2 regions of the Arthrobacter sp. FW305-BF8 genome follow, and region 2 is predicted to be linked to the other one. Evidence: riboswitches for the same ligand, from Rfam matches in the RefSeq annotation. Region 2 holds a riboswitch; the other holds the start of a gene.
The links. A riboswitch is a leader RNA that binds a small molecule or an ion and turns the genes downstream of it on or off. The one in region 2 is predicted to bind S-adenosylmethionine.
Positions count from the first base shown of each region.

Region 1 (6,985 bases), 2.0 Mb from region 2:
CCGACAGCTTGCCCACCAGCGGAACGGCAACGAAGTGCACGGCGTGGGCCACCAGCAGCAGCAGCAGGATCCGCGTCGTGTCGGCCTGGACCACGGTCTTGAGGTAGGTGATGGAGAACGTCACCACGAGGTAGTAGAGGATGTTTTCCGCAAAGCGCAGGCCCATGGCGGTGAAGACGCCACGCGGGTAGCGCTTGAAGACCTCGGCAACGCCGTAGCCCTTGTGCCCGGCCTCGACCTCTTTGCGGGCTTCGAGGAAGATCGGGGCGTCATTGACCTTGGTGCGGATGTAGTAGCCGATCAGGACGATCACCGCGGAGAGCCAGAACGCTACGCGCCAGCCCCAGCCAAGGAAGGCTTCCTGGGTCAGCGTCGAGGACAGGATGAACAGCACCGCCGTGGCGAGCAGGTTGCCCATGGGTACGGCCGACTGCGGCCAGCTGGCCCAGAAGCCGCGGGACTTGCTGGGGCTGTGCTCGGCGACGAGGAGAACCGCGCCGCCCCATTCGCCGCCGACGGCGAAGCCCTGCGCGAACCGCAGGAACACCAGGAGTGCGGGCGCCCAGTAACCGATCTGCTGGAACGTCGGCAGGCAGCCCATCAGGAAGGTGGAGACGCCCACCAGGATGATGCTCAGCTGCAGCAGCTGCTTGCGGCCGAACTTGTCGCCGAAGTGGCCGAAGACGATGCCGCCGATCGGGCGGGCAACGAATCCGACGGCGTACGTGAGGAAGGCGGCGATGATGCCGTCCAGCTCGGTGCCGGCGTTGGGGAAGAAGGTCTTGCCGAAGACCAGGGTGGCAGCCGAAGCGTAGAGGAAGAACTCATACCACTCCACGACGGTGCCGGCCATGGATGCCGTGACAACTTTCTTGAGGCCTGAGGCCTTGACGTCGGTTTCCTCTACACGCCTTGCGGCGGAGCTTTCCGTACTCATTGCAAACTCCTTCGGCGTCTTCCTCGACGCCACGGGGACCGGTCGATGGCGACGGGTGTGTGATGCACACCACGAACGCCGGATTCAACGAGTATGGTCTGCCGATGAAGCAAGCTCAACGCCAAATAGTGCAGGGCCCATCTGCATTTATGCACACAAGCTGCGTTGGCGTTGTCACGGCACGGCCGGCCCCGGCCGCGTGGAGCGGGCCTGAGGTCAGTTGAGGAGGTGCGCCCTGAGCTGGGCGTTCAGCTGGCCGATCTCCGTGAGGAAGCCGTCGTGGCCGATCGGGGAATCGATCATATGGACATCCACTGTTCCAGGCAGGGACTCGGCCAGTTCCTGCGACTGGGCGGGAAAGTACAGACGGTCCGACTCCACGGCGGCCACGAAGAAGTCGGCGGTGGTCCGGGCGAGGGTCTCCTTGAGCGTTCCCCGCCCGCGGGTGACGTCGTGGCTCATGAGCGCTTCCGTCAGGGCGATGTAGCTGTTGGCGTCGAAGCGCCGGACCAGTTTGTTGCCCTGGTGGTCGAGGTAGCTCTCCACCTGGTAACGGCCGCGGCCCGCCAGGGCATCGGCCTGCAGCGGCTGTTCAGCGGCCTGGGCGTTCCTGCCGAACCGGAAATCGAGTTCGTAGGCAGACCGGTAGGTGATGTGGGCAATCCGCCGAGCGAGCGCCAGGCCATCCGCGGGTTCCGGTCCGCCGTAGTAGTCGCCGCCGTTGAAGTGGCGGTCCTGCCGAATGGCAAGCGTCTGTGCCTGCGCGAACGCGATCTGTTCGGCCGTGCTCCTGGCACCGACGGAGATGACACCGCAGCGCCGCACCCGTTCCGGGAAAGTTACTGCCCATTCGAGGGCGCGCGCCCCGCCCATGGAGCCGCCCACCACAGCATGCCAGCTGCTGATGCCGAGCCGGTCAGCCAGCCGCGCCTCGGCCGCCGTGGAATCCCTCAGCGTCACCAGCGGAAAGCGTGAACCCCAGGGCTTGCCGTCCGGAGCTGTCGACGACGGCCCGGTGGACCCGTAACAGCCACCCAGGATGTTAATGGAAATGACGAAGAACCTGTCGGTGTCCGCCGGCGCACCGGGCCCGGCGAGCTGTTCCCACCAGCCCTCTTCAGTTCCCGCGCCGCCCCGGGTCACGTGCGTGTCCCCGGTGAGGGCATGCTGAACGAGGATGGCGTTGGAGCCGTCCTCGTTGAGCGTTCCCCAGGTTTCGTAGGCCAGGGTCACGTCCGGCAGGAATCCCCCGGCCTCGAGTTCCAGGCTGCCGATGTTGACGTATTGGACAGTGCCGTTGGGGACGGTGCCATTCGGAACAGTGCTAGTGGGGACGGTGCCATGCGGAACAGTGCTGCTCCCAGCCGTGCCTTGCGGAGCCTTGCCGTTCGGTACTACGGCGGCGGGTACATCAGTGCTGACAGAAATCGTCATAGGTAAACCTCTTCTACGCGCTTGCCCGCCGGCAGCTGTCCGGCAGGCCAGGTCTTCACCCGGGGCACCCCACCGCGGAAGGAGGGTTGCCGGCCAGCAAGCCGGGGCTGTCGCTGGCACTCATGACCTGTTGCCCAGTTTACGAAACAGGCGGACATCTGCGCTAAGAATGTGACGGCTGTGTGACTCCCGGCCCCTCACCGGCCGGGAGCCACACCGGCAGCGCGGGAAGTCAGGCGCCCTTTGCCGCGCGGAATCCGGCGTCGAGGTCGGCCAGGATGTCATCGATGTGCTCCAGGCCCACCGACAGCCGGACCAGGCCGGGGGCAACCCCCGCCACGGCCTGCTGCTCCGGCGTGAGCTGGCTGTGGGTGGTCGACGCCGGGTGGATGACGAGGGAGCGGACGTCGCCAATGTTTGCCACGTGGGAGTGCAGTTCCAGGGCATCCACGAAGCGCTTTCCGGCCTCGGCGCCGCCGGCCAGCGTAAAGGCCACCACCGCGCCGGTGCCCTTGGGCCCGTACTTCAGGCCGCGCTCGTACCAGGGGCTGGACGGCAGCCCGGCGTAGGCCACGGACTCCACGTCTTCCCGGGCTTCCAGCCAGCCGGCCACGGCTGCTGCGTTGGCCACGTGGCGCTCCACCCGAAGGCTCAGGGTTTCCAGGCCCTGCGCGATGAGGAAGGCATTGAACGGGGACACCGCGGAGCCCAGGTCGCGGAGCAGCTGGACGCGGGCCTTGAGGATGTAGGACAGGTTGGCTCCCAGGGCGCCGCCGGCGCCGAGGTCCCGGGCGTAGACCAGCCCGTTGTAGGTGGGGTCCGGTGTATTGAAGCCGGGGAAACGCTCCGGGTCCTTGCCGAAGTCGAAGTTGCCTGAATCCACGATGACGCCGGCAATGGCGGCACCGTGCCCGCCGAGGTATTTGGTGGCCGAGTGCACCACGATGTCCGCACCCCACTCGAGCGGGCGGATGAGGTAGGGCGTGGACAGGGTGTTGTCCACGATCAGCGGCACGCCGGCCTCGTGCGCTGTCCGGGCAACGCCTTCGATGTCCAGCACGTCCTGCCGGGGGTTCGACACCACCTCGGCAAAGAAGAGCTTGGTGTTCGGCCGCACGGCGTCGCGCCACTGCTCCAGGTTGTCCGGGTCTGCCACGAAGGTGACGGAGACTCCGAACTTCTTCAGCGTGTGTGCCAGCAGGTTGTAGGTACCGCCATAGAGGCTGGGGCTGGCAACAACGTGGTCGCCGGCTTCGGCGATGTTAAGGATGGCGTACGTTTCGGCGGCCTGGCCCGAGCTCAGGAGCAGTGCCGCAAGCCCTCCTTCCAGACTGGCGATGCGCTGTTCGACGGCGTCCTGGGTAGGGTTGCCGATCCGCGTGTAGATGGGTGCGATCTCGGCCAGCGCAAAGCGGTCCGCTGCACTCTCGGCGCTGGGGAAGACGAACGACGTCGTCTGGTAGATCGGCAGTGCCCGGGCGCCGGTGGTGCCGTCCGGCGCCTGGCCGGCATGGATCTGGCGGGTTTCGAATGACCATGCGTTGGACATGAGGCTCCTCTGCTGAAGGGCGTGTGCTGGTCCCGGCACAGGCCCGCGCTTGCCGCACGGCGGGCGCCGCGCAGCCAGGTCTTCACCCGGGGCACCCCGCCGCGGTTGGAGGGTTGCCGGCCAGCGAGCCGGGGCTTTCTTCGCTGGCACTCATGACCTGCGATCAGTGTAGGAATGGGACTGTTACGCGCACAGCTTTGTGAAGAACTTCGTCAAAGTATGGACTTTTCGCAAGGTTAGGTGCACCTAAGCTGAGAGCCACCTCACAAAGTGCCAAGATGAGGTCATGCGCATGGATCACGTCTCTTACGCCTGTGAACACGATGGCCTGGCGGCCACCACCGAACGTATCTCCTCTGCCCTCGGCGTCGAAGCCGTAAAGGGCGGGGTGCACCCCCGGTTTGGGACCCGGAACATGATCATTCCCCTGGCCGGCCACAAGTACCTCGAGGTTGTTGAGGTACTGGACCACCCGGCGTCGGACAAGGCACCGTTCGGCCAGGCCGTCCGGGCCCGGTCCGCGGCGGGCGGCGGCTGGATGGGCTGGTGCGTCGAAGTTGACGACCTCGCCCCATTCGAGGAACGCCTGGGCCGCTCCGCGGTCAACGGCAACCGCAAGTTCCCCGACGGCCGGGAGCTTGTCTGGAAGCAGATCGGCATCCTGGGCCTAATCGCGGACCCGCAGGTCCCCTACATGCTGAAGTGGGAGGGCGATGCGGAGCTGCACCCGTCCAACGCCTATGACAGCAATGTGAAGATGTCCAGCCTCACGATCGCGGGCTCTGCCGAGCGCGTGACCGAGTGGCTCGGCGAGCCCGTCGAAAGGCCGCTGGAGGACGTCGCCGTGAACTGGGTCGCCCCGCACGGAACGCCGGGCATTCTCTCGGTCACGTTCGAAACCGCAGCGGGCGCCGTCACCATCTGACGCACTCTCCGCCCTTCACTTCGGCCGCCATCAGCGGGTGCCAATGACGTCACCCGCCGATGGCGGCCGAATCACTTTTAAGGGCCGGGCGCTTCCTAGCCCAGGCCAACCGCTTTGCCGAACAGGCTGAACCCGACGAACGCGACGATGTCCAGCAAGGCGTGCGCGATGACGAGCGGCATCACCCTCCGGGTCCTGGTGTAGATCCAGGCGAAGACCACGCCCATGATGGCGTTTCCAATGAATGGTCCGAACCCCTGGTACAGGTGGTAGCTGCCGCGGAGCATTGCGGACACAAAAATCGCCAGCGGCACGGACCAGCCGAACTTGCCGAACCGGTCCAGCAGGTAGCCCACCACAATGACCTCCTCCACGACCGCGTGGCGCAGTGCGGACAGTATCAGCACGGGCACCGTCCACCAGTAGGCGTCCAGACCGCTGGGGATGATCGCCGTCGTAATGCCCAGGGCACGCCCCGCGGCGTAGAGGCCCAGCGACGGGATCCCGATCAGGGCGGCCAGCCCGAGCCCCTGCAGCAGGTCCCTGCCCGGCCGGGCAAAGTTGAATCCCAGCTTCCGGAACGCCGAGCCGGCCTCGTGCCCGCCTCCGGCCTTCGCCTGGCGCTGGTCTGTCAGAAAGTAGATCACCAGCAGGACCGGCACCAGGGCGAAGATGATGTCCAGCAGCTGGTAGGTGAGGTCGAAGTACTCCCGCGTGCTTTGCGACCTGTTCAGGGTGGACGTCCCCTGCGCCAGCGGTGCCCGGGTCATTTTGTCCAGCAGCTGCACCACGGAGTAGACGGCGGACTGGCCGAGCGACAGCCCAAGGACGATCCAGACTTCGAACCGCAGCCGACGGCGGGAGGGAACCAACATGTTCCTATCTTGCCTGCACCGGCTGGTACTTTCCTGTCAGCCAGTCGGTTCCTGTCCGGCCGCGGGCTGACCCTATGCTGGGGAACTATGAGCGCTCCCGGGAAAATCATCATGATCCGGCACGGCCAGTCGGCGGCCAACGCGGATACCTCCATTTACAACAGGGTGCCCGACTACCGGATTCCGCTGACAGAGCTTGGCCTGGAGCAGGCGAAAGCCGCCGGGGAACGCATCCGGCGCGAGCTGGACGGCCGGCAGGTGAGCGTCTACGTCTCACCGTACCTGCGCGCCTACCAGACCCTTGAGGCACTGGATCTTGGCCATCTGACGGAGCGGGTGATCGAGGAACCGCGGCTGCGCGAACAGGACTGGGCCAACTTCCAGATTTCCGGCGACATCGAGGACCAGAAGGAACTCCGCAACGCCTATGGCCACTTCTTTTACCGCTTCCGGGAGGGCGAGTCCGGCTCCGACGTCTACGACCGGATCTCCTCGTTCATGGAGACCCTGTACCGGCACTGGTCCAAGCCCGACTACTCCCCGAACGCCCTGCTGGTCACGCACGGGCTGACCATGCGCCTGTTCTGCATGCGCTGGTTCCACTGGTCCGTGGAGTATTTCGAGTCGCTGAACAACCCCGAAAACGCCGAGGTCCGCATGCTGGTGCGCAACAGCCTGGGCAAGTACGAACTCGACACACCGTTCACACAGTGGGTGGACCGGAGGGTGGACGAAACCGTGCTGGACGCCCCGCCGGTGATTTTCTGAGCCGTCTTCTTTTCTAGGCGCCGGCCACGAGCACTTCGGTGCCGCGGGCTTCGAAGGCGGCCTTGTCGGCCGCGGAAATGCCGGAGTCGGTGATGAGCCGGGTGAAGTTGTAGCCGTCCATGGTGGCAAACGCCCGGCGGCCCACCTTCGAGGAGTCTGCGATCACGTAGGACTCGCTGGCGCGGCTGGCCAGCAGGGCGTTGACCGTAGCCTCGGCCTCGCCGGTGTTGGTGGGCCCCACCTCCGGGTCGACGCCGTTGACCCCGATGAAGGCGATGTCCAGCACCACCTTCTGCATGATGATGTCCGTGTACGGGCCCACGAGTTCATAGGACCGCGGGTTGAGGATGCCGCCGGTCACCATCACCTTGATGTTGGGCCGGACGGCAAGCTGGGAGGCGATGTTGATCGCATTGGTGACCACGGTCAGGGTGGGCTGGTTCGACGGCGAGTTAAGGTCCTCGCGGGTGGCCAGGATCTGTGCGAGGGCGGTACTC
Region 1 covers NZ_CP084561.1:1,731,212-1,738,196, reverse strand. Annotated here, with positions in the region: gene LFT45_RS07680 (MFS transporter) at 1-937, opposite strand, end outside; gene metX (homoserine O-acetyltransferase MetX) at 1,154-2,371, opposite strand; SAM riboswitch class IV at 2,384-2,499, opposite strand; gene LFT45_RS07670 (bifunctional o-acetylhomoserine/o-acetylserine sulfhydrylase) at 2,604-3,920, opposite strand; SAM riboswitch class IV at 3,961-4,078, opposite strand; gene LFT45_RS07665 (VOC family protein) at 4,207-4,845, shown strand; gene LFT45_RS07660 (CPBP family intramembrane glutamic endopeptidase) at 4,941-5,720, opposite strand; gene LFT45_RS07655 (histidine phosphatase family protein) at 5,808-6,488, shown strand; gene LFT45_RS07650 (DeoR/GlpR family DNA-binding transcription regulator) at 6,502-6,985, opposite strand, start outside.
Region 1: linked by a shared signal. The riboswitch ahead of metX (homoserine O-acetyltransferase MetX) and the one ahead of LFT45_RS20980 (DUF1737 domain-containing protein) in region 2 are both predicted to bind S-adenosylmethionine.

Region 2 (6,985 bases):
GCAGGAACCGGATTGAAGCCATCCTTGCCGACAAGATGCTGATGACCGCGTTCCAGCCGATCCGCCGGCTTCCCGCGGGGCACGTGATCGGCGTCGAGGCCCTGACCCGGTTCGTCACCGACGATGGTGCCAGCGCGGACCACTGGTTCAACGAGGCCCAATCCGTGGGGCTGGGCACCGACCTTGAATTTGCGGCACTGCACCGGGCCCTTGCTGCGGCGCAGGCCGTGCCGGATCACATGTTCATCGCACTGAACCTGACACCGGCAACATGCGCGGACCCAAGGATCCCGGGGTTGCTTGAACATTCCCAGCTGGCCATGGACCGGATCGTCATCGACCTTAATGGCCCTGTTCTTCCGCAGCAGTACGCGCCGCTGACGGCCGCCATCGCTCCCCTGCGGCGCCTTGGGCTGCGGATCGCAGTGAACGGCGCAGAGGTCGGCTTCACGTCGATGGACCAGGTCATTGAACTGCACCCGGACATCATCAAGCTGGACCGGACCTTCATCGCCGGCATCGAGGACTCCCCGGGCCAGCGCCTGAGGGCCGCCGCCATGGGTGAACTCGCCCGCCACGTTGACGCCGTCATCGGCGCCCAGGGCGTCGAGACTCCCGAGGAACTTGAGGCCGTGACCGAACTTGGCATGACGGCTGCGCAGGGCTACCTGCTGGGCCGGCCCTCCGTCCACCCGCTGGACTGGAATGCCTGGATCCGTTCGGAGAGCGAGACGGCCGCCAGCGGCCCTGCCTCCTGAGCTAGTCCTCCGCCAGGTCGGCGGCCAGGCGGATGTGGTTGTCCGCCAGCCACACCGGGTTGAAGGCCTTGCTCTGGTAGTTGCTGCCGGTGTCCGGGGCGATGGCCACCACCACTGACCCGTGCGGTGCCGCCCTGGCCACCCGGACTGCTGCCGCCACCGTCAGTCCCGACGACGGCCCGAGGGACAGGCCTTCGTCGTTGAGCAGGCGGTGCAGCGTGGTGTACACCTCGTCATTCGGAATTCGCAGGAACCGGTCCAGCAGGCCGCGGTCGAAGACCTTCGGCCAGTCGGGCTTGGGCCAGGAGTTGCCCACACCGTCCACCAGAATCGGGCCCGGATGCCCGCCGCTGTATACCGAACCGTAGGGGTCGGCGCCGATCACCTCCACGTGCCCGCCGGACTTCTCCTTGAGGTACCGTCCGTTCCCGGTGATGGTGCCGCCGGTGCCCACACCGGCGACGAAGTGCGTAACCCGGCCGGCCGTCTGCTCCCAGATTTCCGGCGCCGTCCCCTCGTAGTGCGCCCGCGGGTTGGCCGGGTTGTCGAACTGCAGCGGACGCCATGCGCCGGGAATTTCGGCCGTGATCCGGGCCGCGACCGCCCGCGCATTGTCCGGCGAGTCCGAGGGCGCGCTCCAGTCCGTAAACACCACCCGCGCCTCGTACCTGTTGAGGGCGTCCAGCTTTTCGGAGGAGATGGAATCACCGGTGACCACCACCACCGGATGTCCCGTCAGCGCCCCGATCAGGGCGAGCCCGATTCCCGTGTTTCCGGAGGTGCTCTCCACGATGGTGCCGCCGGGCTGCAGCTCGCCGCTCCGCTCGGCCGCCCGGACCATGCTCAGAGCTGTCCGGTCCTTGATGGAACCGCCGGGGTTCTCCGATTCAAGCTTGACGAACACGGTGCTCCCCAGCCCGCGGCTCAGCACGTTCAGCGGCACCAGCGGGGTGTTCCCCACCCGGGCCAGCACAACGTCGGCGTCTGCGCCCGAATCCACGATCGGCGCCACATGCCTCGGCTGGTGGCCGCTTCCCGTCACGGTGGTCATGATTCTCCTCCCCCATCGCCCGGGCGGCCATCCGGAACACCGGCACCGGGGCCCGCGTCGTCCGGAGCGTCCGGATCCGGTGTCCCAAGTTCCGGCAGTCCGGCCAGCAAATCCCCCAGCGCCGTACGCGCACTGTCAACCAGTACCGCCGCCGGCAGTTGACCGGCCAGCAGTTCCGACAGCCGCGCCACGACGGCGCCGGTTCCTGCCCCGAGCTCCCGGATTTCCGTCTCCCGCAGGTCGGTGCCCTGCGCCTCCGCCAACAGGTAGGAAGCCGTCAACGCCTCGATGGTGAGGAGTTTGGCGGCAGCCTCCACAGAGCGCTGCAGCTGCTGGAGTGCCAGCGGGGCCAGCGTGGAGTGGTCTTCCACGTCCGCGGACAGGGTAGGGGCTCCGAGCGTGGCAGGTGCCGCAAGGAATTTCAGCTCCGCCAGCAGGCCGGCGGCCGAGTACCAGAGCAGTCCCGGCAGGTCCTCGGACGCGAGTGGCGTGCCGGCCCGGGCCGCATCGAGGTTGAGCTGCCGGATCAGGCGCTGCGGCGGATAGAGCTTGGCGATCCGCCGCTCGCTGCTGATTCCGACATGGGCGAGTCCCAGCCGCAGCGCCTCGAACGCCAGGGCGAGCTGCATGGGCTGAAAGTTTCCACCGGACACCATCCGGCCCGAAGCCACATCCGTCAGCGGGTTGTCGCCCCGGCCGTTCAGCTCCACTTCGAGCGCCACGGCCAAGGCGGCCACCTGGGCCCGGAACGCACCGTGCGTTTGCGGCGCCGCGCGGAAGGACAGGGCGTCCTGGACCGACACCTGCCGCCGCGGGTCCTCCAGCCAGCCGCCGCGCACCAGGCGCCGGACATTGGCCGCCGAGACGCGCTGGCCGTCAACCGCCTTGGCCGACTGCACGGCCGGCGAAAAGGGGCTGAGGTTCCCGCCGCCGTCGTACCTTGCGGTGGCCTCAAGCGAGAGCGCCAGCGCGGTGTCCGCCAAATCGGCGAGCCACCGGATGCGGCGGAGTTCCAGCACGCCGGCACCGATCGAGTACGAGTTGGCGCTGACCAGTGCCAGGGCCTCGCCCGGCGCAAGGACCAGCGGGTCCAGCCCGGCAGCGGCGAGCGCCGCCGCGCCGTCCAGCAGGCCGCCGTCGGGAGCTAGCGCCTGCCCCTCGCCGATGGCGACGGCGGCAACCGCCGCCAGCTGGGTGAGGTCGGACGAGCCGACGGACCCGTCGCGCGGAACGGCCGGCACCACGCCCCTGTTGAGCAGATCGGAATAAAAGCGCGCAGTTTCCGGGCGCACCCCCGAGCCGCCCCGCGTGAATCCGATGAGCCTGGCCAGGATCAGGGCCCGGACTTGATCCCGGTCCAGCAGCGCGCCGACGCCGCTGTGGTGGTAGCGCACCACCTGCAGCTGAAAGTCGAGAATGGATTCCTGCTCCACGGCGGTATCCCGGCCGGAGCCGAGCAGGGTGTTCAGGCCGTAGACCCGGTGCCCGGAATCGATGGCCGCCTGCACCACCTCGCGGGACAGGCCCACGAGATCGAGGGCGTCGGCGCTGAGGACCACCTCCACTGCGGGATCGGCCGCCGCGGCAGCCACGTCGTCGGCACGGATGTGTGCCGTTCCGATCAGGAAGGTGCCGAGCCGGACGCCGGACACCAGTCCGCCGCGCCCATCCATAGAACCCGGCCCTACCACTGCACCAGCCCCGGCCATGGCGTTAGAAGTCCAGCAGGTTCCGGCGGAAGCCGCCATCGCCGTAGCTTGTCCGCAACAGACCCCGACGGCGAAGCACCGGCGCCAGCCTGTCCAGCACGCCGTGAACGGTGGCCGGATCCACGAAGCCGGAGAAGAGGAACCCGTCGCCGCCGACTGCAGCCCCGGTTTCCTCGAGGTGGTCGGCGATTTCCTCGGCGGTGCCGATGATGCTGTCGCCGGCGCCGCCGCTCCGTGCCTGCAGGATCTGCCGCAGCGTGGAACCCGGGGGCGCGGCCTTGGAGAAGTGCTCCAGGGTGCCCTGGTTGCTGTTGGTGCTGAGCTCGGGGAGGGGCGCGTCGAGGTCGAACTGCTTGAAGTCGATAACGGACAGGTAGGAGATCGAGTTGAGCTGACTGTCGATGTCCCGCTGCGTGAGCTCCCGGCGCGCGGCCCGCAGCTCCTCCGCTTCAGCCTTGGAGCCAGTCACGGTGGGTTTGAGGACGAACAGCACCTTGACGTCGTCAGGATTACGGCCGGCCGCGGCTGCCTCGGCGCGGATGGAGTCCCGGTACGCCTTCATGCCGTCGGCGCCGCGGGCCAGGGCGATCGCAACGTCGGCGTTCGCACCGGCGAAGGCCTTGCCCCGCGGGGATGCCCCGGCCTGAACGAGCACCGGCTCCTCCGGCAGCGGGGCCGTGTTTAGCGGTCCCCGAACCTTGAAGAACTCCCCCTCGTGGTGGATCGGCCGGACCTTGGTGTGGTCCGCAAAGATTCCTGCCCGGGTGTCCTCCCGGATGGCATCCGGTTCCCAGCTGCGCCAGAGCTTGCGCACGACGTCCACGAACTCCTCGGCCTTCTCGTAGCGGAGGTCATGCTCGATCTGCTGGTCCAGTCCGTAGTTCTGCGCGGCAAGGTCGCTGCCGGAGGTCACCACGTTCCAGCCCAGCTGCCCGTTGGAGAAGTGCTGCAGCGTGGCCAGCAGCCGGGCGGCGGTGAACGGCGGATAGAAGGAGGCGCTGATGGTGGGCACAATGCCGAGGTGTTCCGTGGCGGAGAGCAGATACGGCACCAGGGCCAGCGGATCGTGCTTCGGCGCGAAAGACGCCTGAGCCAGCGAGACCTCCGCACTGCCGCCGTAAGTGTCCGGAACGGTGAGGGAGTCCTCGATGATGAACAGGTCCAGCCCCGCCCGCTCAAACTCGCGGACTGCATGCTGGTAGGGGGCGGGCTTCCTCCAGTCGTAGCCGATTCCGTAGCCGGGCGTCCCCCAGCCCTGGACCCCGAAGCCATGGCCCACAAACCATCCAAAGTGCAGCATGGGAGTCACTGTATTCGGAGTCGAATCATTCACTGCGGCCTGGTTTCATCCGGCGTTACGGCGGTTCATCTCCCGTCATTATCCTCCCGTTGCGGTTTGATGCGTTACGGAAGATGACGGCGGCGGCGGTGCGCCCCGCCGTCGTCAGTGTTACGTTTTTGGGGAGTAATGAGTACCGGTATTAAGCCCTGACTGGCCGGTCGGCAACCCTCCTTCTCCGGCGGGGTGCCTCAGGTGAATACTCGGCATATCGACCACTTCGAGCTGCAAGCGTGAGAAAAGGAGATCCGTCGTGTCAGACGCCCCCGCCGTTGCAACACTGCCATCCCAGCAGGATAAACCCGAGGAGAAGCTGTCCTACCGCCTGATCACGGGACCGGACGACCGTGCGTTCTGTGAGCGCATCTCGGCTGCCCTGGCCGAGGGCTACGTGCTGCACGGCAGCCCTGCCGCCACCTTCAACGGCACCGGCGTCATCGTGGCCCAGGCCCTCGTCCTGCCAGCCGCCATCGCCAGTGCAGATGCCGCCGTCGCCACCGCCGTTGACCGGCTGGACTCTGACGAGGACTTCGCCGAAGAAGCCTACGAGGGCCACGCATGAGCTACGCCGGAGACCTCACCCCGCAGGACGCCTGGGCCAAGCTCGAAGAGGGCGCCATCCTGGTGGATGTGCGCACCGAGGGTGAATGGGCGCACATCGGCGTCCCGGAAACTGTATCCGCGAACAGCCAGCGCAACGATCCCCTGTTTATCCAATGGACTTTTCCCGGCGGCATTCCCAACTCCGACTTCGTCGAACAGCTGAAGCAGCAGGCGCCGGAGGACAAGAGCGTGGAGCTGCTTTTCCTGTGCCGCTCCGGCCAGCGCTCCATCGGCGCGGCAATCGCTGCCACCCAGGCGGGTTTCACCTCCTACAACGTGCTCGAAGGCTTCGAGGGCGAACCTGACCGCTACGGTGAGCGCACCGTGAACGGCTGGAAGAACCGCGGCCTGCCGACGAACCTGGGAAAGAACTAAATTGACCTTTAATCACGACGCCGCCGGCTGGAGCCCCGACACCCAGGCCGTGCGCGGCGGGCTTGACCGCACCAATTTCCAAGAGACCACCGAACCCGTTTTCCTCAACTCCGGGTTCGTCTACGAGTCCGCCGCAGCCGCGGAGCGCGCCTTCACCGGCGAGGACGAACGCTTCGTCTACTCGCGCTACGGCAACCCGTCCGTGGCCACCTTCCAGGAACGGCTCCGCCTGCTCGAAGGCACCGAGGCGTGCTTTGCGACGGCGTCCGGAATGTCCGCCGTGTTCACCGCCTTGGGCGCCCTGCTCGGGGCCGGGGACCGCGTGGTCGCCAGCCGGTCCCTGTTCGGCTCCTGCTTCGTGATCCTCAACGAAATCCTGCCGCGCTGGGGCGTGGAGACGGTCTTCGTGGACGGTCCGGACCTCGAGCAGTGGCGGGCTGCCCTGTCGGTGCCCACCACAGCCGTCTTCTTCGAATCCCCGTCCAATCCCATGCAGGAAATCGTGGACATCGCGGCCGTCAGCGAACTCGCCCACGCCGCCGGCGCCAAGGTTGTGGCGGACAACGTCTTCGCCACCCCGCTGCTGCAGCGTTGCGGAGACCTCGGCGCGGACGTGGTGGTCTACTCCGGCACGAAGCACATCGACGGCCAGGGCCGGGTGATGGGCGGAGCCATCCTGGGCACCAAGGAATTCATCGACGGCCCGGTCAAGCAGCTCATGCGCCACACCGGCCCGGCCCTCTCCTCATTCAACGCCTGGGTCCTCACCAAGGGCCTGGAGACCATGGCGCTGCGCGTGAACCACTCGTCCGCCACGGCGCTGCGCCTGGCCGAATGGCTCGAGGCCCAGCCCGCCGTCAATTGGGTGAAGTACCCGCTGCTCAAGTCGCACCCGCAGTACGAACTGGCGGCCAAGCAGATGAAGGCCGGCGGCACCGTCCTCACGCTGGAGCTTGCGACGACGGCCGGCCAGTCGGGCAAGGAGGCCGCCTTCGCGCTGCTGGACGCCCTGAAGATCATCGACATCTCCAACAACTTGGGCGACGCCAAGTCGCTGATCACCCACCCCGCCACCACGACGCACCGGGCCATGGGACCGGAAGGACGTGCCGCGATCGGGCTCAGCGATGGAGTGGTGCGGCTGTCCGTC
Region 2 covers NZ_CP084561.1:4,614,423-4,621,407, forward strand. Annotated here, with positions in the region: gene LFT45_RS20960 (EAL domain-containing protein) at 1-758, shown strand, start outside; gene LFT45_RS20965 (PLP-dependent cysteine synthase family protein) at 760-1,809, opposite strand; gene LFT45_RS20970 (aromatic amino acid ammonia-lyase) at 1,806-3,482, opposite strand; gene LFT45_RS20975 (NtaA/DmoA family FMN-dependent monooxygenase) at 3,523-4,818, opposite strand; SAM riboswitch class IV at 4,983-5,097, shown strand; gene LFT45_RS20980 (DUF1737 domain-containing protein) at 5,111-5,419, shown strand; gene LFT45_RS20985 (rhodanese-like domain-containing protein) at 5,416-5,835, shown strand; gene LFT45_RS20990 (O-succinylhomoserine sulfhydrylase) at 5,837-6,985, shown strand, end outside.